Regions from separate parts of the Clostridium intestinale genome, predicted to be linked through region 2. Evidence: predicted binding sites of a transcription regulator. Region 2 holds the regulator's gene; the other holds the start of a gene.
What was found. Region 2 encodes CtsR, which represses protease genes until heat stress. Its sites were predicted from a motif close to AAGGTCAANNAAGGTCAAAT; they were not measured.
Positions count from the first base shown of each region.

Region 1: a site for CtsR is predicted at 2,163-2,182, ahead of clpB (ATP-dependent chaperone ClpB). Genes of this name have one in related genera too.

Region 1 covers NZ_CP121166.1:290,777-295,221, reverse strand. The annotation lists gene clpB (ATP-dependent chaperone ClpB) at 1-2,108, opposite strand, end outside; gene P8F83_RS01330 (helix-turn-helix domain-containing protein) at 2,259-4,340, shown strand.
Region 2 covers NZ_CP121166.1:3,129,454-3,133,898, forward strand. The annotation lists gene P8F83_RS16085 (ATP-dependent Clp protease ATP-binding subunit) at 1-856, opposite strand, end outside; gene P8F83_RS16090 (protein arginine kinase) at 869-1,891, opposite strand; gene P8F83_RS16095 (UvrB/UvrC motif-containing protein) at 1,902-2,423, opposite strand; gene P8F83_RS16100 (CtsR family transcriptional regulator) at 2,437-2,892, opposite strand; gene P8F83_RS16105 (MBL fold metallo-hydrolase) at 3,035-3,685, shown strand; gene P8F83_RS16110 (DUF362 domain-containing protein) at 3,777-3,947, opposite strand; gene P8F83_RS16115 (heavy-metal-associated domain-containing protein) at 4,039-4,242, opposite strand; gene P8F83_RS16120 (PSP1 domain-containing protein) at 4,264-4,445, opposite strand, start outside.

The DNA.
Region 1 (4,445 bases), 1.8 Mb from region 2:
TCATCTAGAATTTGAAGAAATATATTAAATACCTCCTCATGGGCCTTTTCTATTTCATCAAATAATATAACTGAATAAGGTTTTCTTCTTACAGCTTCTGTTAACTGTCCACCTTCATCATAACCTACATATCCTGGAGGAGCTCCTATTAATCTAGATACTGAATATTTCTCCATATACTCTGACATATCTATTCTTATTATATTCTCCTCAGAATCAAATAAAGTTCTTGCTAAGGTTTTAGCTAGCTCAGTTTTACCTACACCTGTTGGTCCTAAAAATATAAATGAACCTATTGGCTTATTTTCATCTTTTAAACCAGCCCTTGCTCTTATTACTGCATTTGTAACTGATTTTATTGCTTCCTCTTGCCCTACTACTCTAGTTCCAAGCTCCTCTTCAAGTCTTAATAGCTTTTGTTTTTCCCCTTCAACTAATCTAGTTACAGGTATTCCAGTCCACTTTGAAACAATATCAGAAATCTCATTTTCAGTAACCTCTTCTTTTAATAAAGCACCTTGATAGTTTTCTTTCATCTGAGCTTCTTTTTCTTCTATTTTCTTTTCAAGATTCGGAACTAATCCATATCGTAATTCTGCTACCTTATTTAAATCATATTCTCTTTCATATTTTTCAATTTTACCTCTTACATCCTCAAGTTCTTTTTTTAAGTTTCTTATTTCAGTAATATGATCTTTTTCTTTTTCATATTTAGCAGTCATTTCGTCATTTTTACTTTTTAATTCTTTAAGCTCATCTTCTATAGATTTTGCCCTAGCTTGTGACGCAGCATCTTTTTCTCTACCTAAAGCCTCTTTTTCTGTTTCTAACAAAAATATCTTTCTTCTTATCATATCTAGTTCTGTTGGCAGAGAATCTATTTCACTTCTTATCATAGCTCCAGCTTCATCTATTAAGTCAATTGCTTTGTCTGGTAAAAATCTATCTTGGATATATCTATGAGATAGCTTAGCTGCTGCAACTATAGCTGAATCATGTATTCTAATTCCATGATGTATTTCAAATCTTTCCTTTAATCCTCTAAGAATTGAAATAGTATCTTCAACTGTAGGTTCATCTATAATTACAGGTTGGAATCTTCTCTCTAAGGCCTTATCTTTTTCAATATACTGTCTATATTCATCAAAAGTAGTTGCTCCAATACAATGAAGCTCTCCTCTTGCTAATAAAGGCTTAATCAAGTTGCCAGCATCCATAGCCCCTTCTGTTTTACCTGCACCTACAATAGTATGAATTTCATCTATAAATAAGATTATTCTTCCTTCAGAAGTTTGAACTTCTTTTAGGACAGCTTTTAGTCTTTCTTCGAATTCACCTCTGTATTTTGCTCCAGCAATTAATGCACCCATATCTAGAGAGAATATTATTTTATCTTTTAATCCTTCTGGAACATCTCCTTTAACAATTCTATCTGCTAATCCTTCTACTATGGCAGTTTTACCTACACCTGGTTCGCCTATAAGTACAGGATTATTTTTTGTTCTTCTAGATAAAATCCTTACTGCTCTTCTTATTTCTTCATCTCTTCCTATTACAGGATCTAACTTATGTTTTTTAGCTAAGTCTACTAAGTTAGTTCCATATTTTGATAAGGCATCATAAGTTCCTTCTGGATCTTGTGATTCTACCCTTTGACTTCCTCGTATTTCTTTTAATACCTTTAAAAAACTATTTTTATCTATATTAAAATTCTTAAGAATTTCTCCTATTTGTCCTTTAGCTTCTATCTGCATAATGCCAATCATAATATGCTCAACACTTATATAAGAATCCTTAAATTCATCAGCATATTCTTCTGCTTTAATAAGAACCTCTTCTATTTTTCTTGTTGCATATACTCCTGAAGTAGACGCTCCACTACCTAAAACTTTAGGCGTTTTATCTATTACTTTTTCTAACTCATTTCTCAATAAATTGATATTTACATTCATTTTTTCTAATAAGTTAGGAACTAATCCATCATTGTCATTTACAAGCGCATAAAATAGATGAATAACATCTAAATTTTGATGATTAAATTTAACAGCAGCTACATGGGCATCATTTAAGCTTTGCTGCACTCTTTTAGTCATTTTATCAATATTCATATAACCACCTCTTAGCTTTTTTCTTATTTTTTACTCTAATAAAATAATAATACAAAGGTCAAAGAAAGTCAAAGTGTATTTTTTCTTTTTATTATAATATATATTATATGATATAATATATATTAGGAGATATGAGAATGAGGTGAGATTTTGAGAAGAGAACACATTAGTTATCCCTTAGATATGCCAGTTTCTATTTCCTACAGTTCCATTAAGGAATATCCTATCCACTGGCATAATGCTATAGAGATAATATTTGTACTTAAAGGTACAGTAAACATTACTATAGATTCAGATACTTATGAAATTGAAGAAAAAGAACTTGAGATAATAAATATAGATGAGGCACATAGAATTTATTCTGATGATCCAGATAACAGGGTTCTTATGTTTCATATTGACCCTAGCTTTTTTGAAAAGTACTATAGCGATATAGAAAACATGTTTTTCTATGTAAATACATCGGATGAAGGTGCCCAAGAAAGTGAAGAATACGATGATTTTAGAATATTTTTATCAATAATTCTTTGCGAGGCAATTCAAAAAAGAGAAGATTATGATGAGGAAATTGAAGATAACTTAATCGATTTGTTGTATCACTTAATTAATAACTTCCATTATTTAATATATGAAAAGGAAGAGCTTAGGGAAAATGAAGAACAATTAGAGCGTTATCACAGAATAGCAAAATATATCTTCAATAATTATAATAACAAGATAAGTCTTCAGGAAATTGCTAAAAAGGAATTTTTAAGTGCAGATTATCTCTCTCATGAGATAAAAAATGCTACTGGTTATAGTTTTACTGATCTTCTTAATCTTACAAGAGTAGAAGAATCAATAAAATTACTTTTGGATAGCGATTTAAGTATTTCTGAAATATCAGATGAGGTGGGTTTTTCTCATGCTAGATATTATAATAAAAACTTTAAATTTTACTATAAACTAACTCCTCTTCAATACAGAAAGAGATTTAAGTTAGATGAAAAAGCTTATGAAAAAGCTAAGAAAGTTACCCAATTAGAAATTAATGATTCTTTAAAATATCTATACCCTTATTTAGAAGATTACGATAGATTTAATTATGAAAATAAAATCCATAAAATCAATATAAATATGGATGAGGAGTCTTCTGAATGGACTCATAGGTTTAAAGAGGTAATAAACGTTGGAGATGCCTTTGATTTACTTATAGAAGAAAATAAAGATAATTTAGAAGAACTTCAAGAAGAAATCTCTTTTGAGTATGGAAGAATATTTAATTTGTTTGATAGAGACATGGGTATTTTCCCTGGCAGTCAATTTTACAACTGGAATAAAACTAAAACAGTTTTAGAATTTATGCAGTATATAGAACTTAAAGCACTTATACTTATAGATCAAGGTGATTTATCGCAAGGAGAGTTTATAAACGCATTAAAAAGCTATATAGAATATTTCTCTGAAATCGAAACTGTAGATTTTTTTAATACTAAATATCAGTTTAAAAATTCTCTTGATAAAGCATTTAAAGCTTCTATAATTGAGATTTTAGAAGATGCTGGTTTAGATTATTTTAGTGATGATTATGAAGGCAATCATTTAGAAATAAATAAAATATATGATACTGCTTATATGATACCTTACATTATTCACCAAGTGATAAACTACAAAACTCCGCTGAACTTTATAAGGGCTTTTGATGTTTTAGAGAAAGAAGTTATACTTACAAACGAAGTGTTTTTTGGCTCTTCTGGTTTAGTTAATGATATGGGAATAAAAAAACCGTCTTATTATGCCTTTTATCTTCTAAGTAAACTTGGAGATGTTTTAGTTCAAAAAGGTGATGGTTATATAGTGACTAAAAGCGATGATGAATTCCAAATATTATTATATAATTATGGAGAAGAACTTGATTATTTAATAAGCTCAGAAACCCTAGAAAAAAGAAGAGGAATAAAAAATACTACTGAGAAAAAGATTTCTTTAAATATAGTTAATATAAATAGTGCTAACCAAGTTACTACTTATATGATTAATGAAAAAATAGGTTCTTCTTATAACTATTGGCTTGGTATGGGAAAACCAAATAGATTAAATAAGGAAGAACGTGAGATACTTCACAAAGCATCTTTTCCAGGTATAAATTTTATATATAACAATAAAAGTACAATCCTAAATCTATTACCAAAACTAAAAGGTTATGGAGCTCAACTTATTTTAATAAAAAAAGTACAGAAACACCTTAAATAAGGTGTTTTTTTGTTTTTTTATTAATTCTAAATAACTTAAGACCCCTTAATTGTACCTATAATTCATCATAACTATCAATGATTTTTATAATAATTAGAAATATAA
Region 2 (4,445 bases):
TTTCATCTATAAACAATATAACATTGCCTGATTCTTTTATCTCTTCCATAAGCTTCTTTAATCTGTCTTCAAACTCACCTCTATATTTGGCTCCAGCTATCATAGAGCTAATATCTAGGGATACTACTCTTTTTTCCTTAAGTATTTCAGGGATATTCCCTTCAACTATTTTCTGTGCTAATCCTTCTACCACAGCAGTTTTTCCTACTCCAGGATCTCCTATTAGACAAGGATTGTTTTTTATTCTTCTGCAAAGAATTTCTAAAAGTCTTTGAGTTTCCTCATCTCTTCCTACTACTGGGTCAAGTTTGCCTTCTTTAGCCATTTCAGTTAAGTCTCTGCCATATTGATCTAATGCAGGTGTATTAATCTTTTTCTTTCTTTTACTTTCCTCAGCATTTCCTTGAGGATTGTTAGTATTACCAGATAAAGCATTTAAAATATCTTGCTTTATTTTATCAAAGTTAACATTTAAGCTATTCAAAATTGTATATGCTACGCCTTCTTTTTCATTAATCATAGCTAATAATATATGTTCTGGTGAAATATAATTCTGTGCTAAATTTCTAGCTTCTAACAAACTTAAATCTAGCAATCTTTTTGTTCTTGGAGTTAATGGAATATCTCCTTTTGTAGAATCAAAATCACCTTCTCCAACATATTCTTGAAGCAGTTTTTTTACTCCATCTTCATTTATTCCATATTCTTTAAGAAGTTCTTGACTAACTCCTTCTTCAGCAATTATTCCTAATAAAATATGCTCTGTTCCTATATATCCATGTTTAAACTCTTGGGACTCTTTTTGAGCTTTTAATATCACTCTTTGCGCTCTCTCTGTAAATTTCCCATACATCATTTTATACACCTCCTAAGACTCTGATAATATACTTCTCATTAATTTTGCTCTTTCTATATTTCTTTCTCTTTCTTTTAATTCCCTATCTAAGTGATTCTGAAGGGATGCATTTTGAGAAAATAACAACATTTTATTAACAGTTTTAATATCTATATCCTCTATTAAACCTTCTTCAACTCCAAGCCTAATACTTGAAAGTAAACCTAATGATTCTTTTAATGTTAATACTCTTGCATTTTCAAGCAAAGCTCTTGCTCTAAATATTCTATCCTCAACTTCATATTTATATTGATCTAAATAAAGTTTTCTTATATTTTTTTCTTCTGCAACTACTTGTAACGCTACAGCTTCTAAATTAGTTAGTATATCTTCATCTGTAACACCTAAAGTTACTTGATTAGATATCTGATATATATTTCCTTCACCTTTTGAGCCTTCTCCATATAATCCTCTTAATGTCATTCCAACTTGATTTAGTCCCTTTAATAATTTCGGAATCTCATTATTAAAAGTTGCAGCTGGTAAATGTATCATAACAGATGCTCTCATTGCAGTACCTATATTAGTTGGGCAGGCTGTTAAATACCCTAACTTTTCATTAAATGCATATTCTATTTCCTGCTCTAATAATGAATCCACCTCATCAGCATTATTATATGCTGATCTAATATCAAAGCCTGCAGTTATACACTGTAATCTAATATGATCCTCTTCATTTATCATTAAACTAAAAGTTTCATCATCATCCACAATGAAAGAAGAAATAGTCCCATTTTTAATAAGATTTGGGCTTATTAAGTGTTTTTCAAGAAAAGTTCTTGCTAAGTTTGGTGATATATCTCTTAATTCATAAGTTTTGTATTCTCCTTTATCTTTTAAAACTTTATTAAAAGCTTCTTGAATACTACTTGATACTTCTATACCATTTTCATTATCTAGCTTATTAGGAAAAGGAACTTCTTTTAAATTTCTAGCTAATCGTACTCTACTAGATATAACCACGTCTTCTTTACTGCTATTTATCCAACTCTCCATATGGCACCTCCTATTCCTCTAATTTCTCATGAATAGATTTTATATTATCTCTTATCTCTGCTGCTTTTTCATACTCTTCTGCTAATATAGCTTTTTGCAATTCTTCTTTAAGCTTAATAATTTTCTTCTTTTCTGCAATTACTCTTCCCTCATTTTCTGGAATTTTACCTATATGTTCAACATCACCTTGAACTCTTTTTATAACAGGAGTTAGTGTTTTAGAAAAACTCTCATAGCAATTACTACATCCAAGTAATCCTGTCTTTCTAAACTCCCTATAGTTCATTCCACAAGACTTACAAACTACTTCATTTTCTGGTTTATCAGTAGCGTTTTTATTAAAATAATCAACCAAACCTCCTAAGATGCTTTGCAGAGGAAATCCTTCGAAGTCTTCGAAAGATGAATTAACTGGTATATCAGATATATCACTAGCACATTTCTCACACAATCTTACTTCGCTTTTTACTCCATTTATTATTTTTACCATATGGACTGTAGCATCATTTTTATTGCATTTTTCACATAACACTTGTATTCCCCCTTTAAGATAACAATAATGCAATTGTTGATTTTAATATGTCCGCTCTTACCTTATTTCTGTTTTCAACTGCTTGCAACGTTCTATCATTTATAACCATTTTAATTATATTGAATTCCCTATCATTTATTATCTCGGCATCATATAAACTTTCTAATAATGCTATTGAATTATGATAAGTTATTGAATCTCCTATACTTTCGTCTATTAACTCTTTTCTACTTCTATGGTTATTATATTTAACCTTTCTAATTACTATGCAACCACCGCCACCTCTTCTACTTTCAATTAAATATCCTTTTTCACAAGTAAACCTTGTAGTTAATACATAATTAATTTGAGAGGGAGCACAACTAAATCTATCTGCTAACTCGTTTCTTTGAATCTGTAACTTCTGATCTTCACTTTCACTAATTAAAGCTTTTATAAAGCTTTCTATCACATCTGATAGTCTTGCCATTTCGTCACCTTCTTAACCTTGACTTTCTTTGACTTTGTTTAGATATATCTTATCATATAATAATTACTATTGTAAATATATAATGGTTTTTATTTTTAGTATTTTCTTGAATTTATGGTAATACTATAAACGAGGTGATTTTATGAAATTAACCTGGTATGGTCATTCATGTTTTCTTTTAGAAACTTCAAATAATACAAAAATACTAATGGATCCCTTTGATTCAAAAATTGGGTATATTCCCTTCAAAGGGTCCGTAGATATAGTAACTATATCTCATGATCATTTTGATCATTCTAACTTAACTAACTTAGACTGTGAACCACAAGTAATTAATTCAACTAATGAATATCTAATTGATTCAATAAAAATAACAGGAATACCTTCTTTTCATGATGATCAAAATGGTCTTAAAAGAGGTCCTAATATAATTTTTTTATTTGAGGTTGATAATCTTAGATTATGCCACCTTGGAGACTTAGGTCATATGCTAAATAACGATTATAAAGATTTATTAGGAAACATTGATGTACTTATGATTCCAGTTGGAGATCTTTATACTATAGGTGGTAAAACCGCTTATCGTATATGTGATTTATTATCTCCTAAATATATTGTTCCAATGCATTACAAAACCCCAAATCTGTCTTTCTTATTAAGAGGTCCAGAAGAATTTTTAATAGCTTCAAAAAATGTTTTAAAATTACCTAATAACACTCTTAACACTGAAGAATTATTCGTAAGTACAGATAATACCCCTAAAGTATTACTTTTATCTCCTCCACAAATATAAATAAAAGATGCCTAAACTAAGCATCTTTTTTATATTTCTATTTAATTGCTTGTACAAAAAAACACCGCCTAAAAGGCGATGCTTTTTAAAATTATTCTGCTACTGGAGCTCCAACTGGGCAAACGTTGGCACAATTTCCGCAATCTATGCAAGTATCTGCATTAACTACAAATATTGTATCTCCTTGTTCTATAGCATTTACTGGACATTCAGCTGCACAAGCACCGCAGCTTATACATGTTTCTTCTATTTTATATGCCATAATAAAACACCTCCTAATATTTTCGGTATGTAACTACCACGTTAATTTTATCACATTCGTGTATATTTTCAAATACTTTTGACATAATTTTTTAAACGACAGTATATCCCAGTAATTCTATGGAATCAATAATTTTATCTAATTTAGAGAAGTAGTCATCATATATTATGCTTACTTCTCCTTTTTCCTTATTAATTTCACAGGCAACTACCCCTGTATTTGAAGCTACTGCATTTTTTATTTTTTTTACATCTTCTGATGTTTTCATACCGATAATTTTAATTGAAGACTTCATTTTCATCCCCCTGAATATGATCTAATTATCCTTTATTAAATCCTTAATAAGAACTTTATCAGTTTCATCTTCTATTTCAAGTTTTATTTCCCCGTCATCTACATTCCCCTCATAAGTTCCACTTATTAACTCTATTTTCTCTATCTTATATTCATTTATTACTTCTTCTTCCCCAAAAGCCATCTTAACTTTAACTGTCTCTT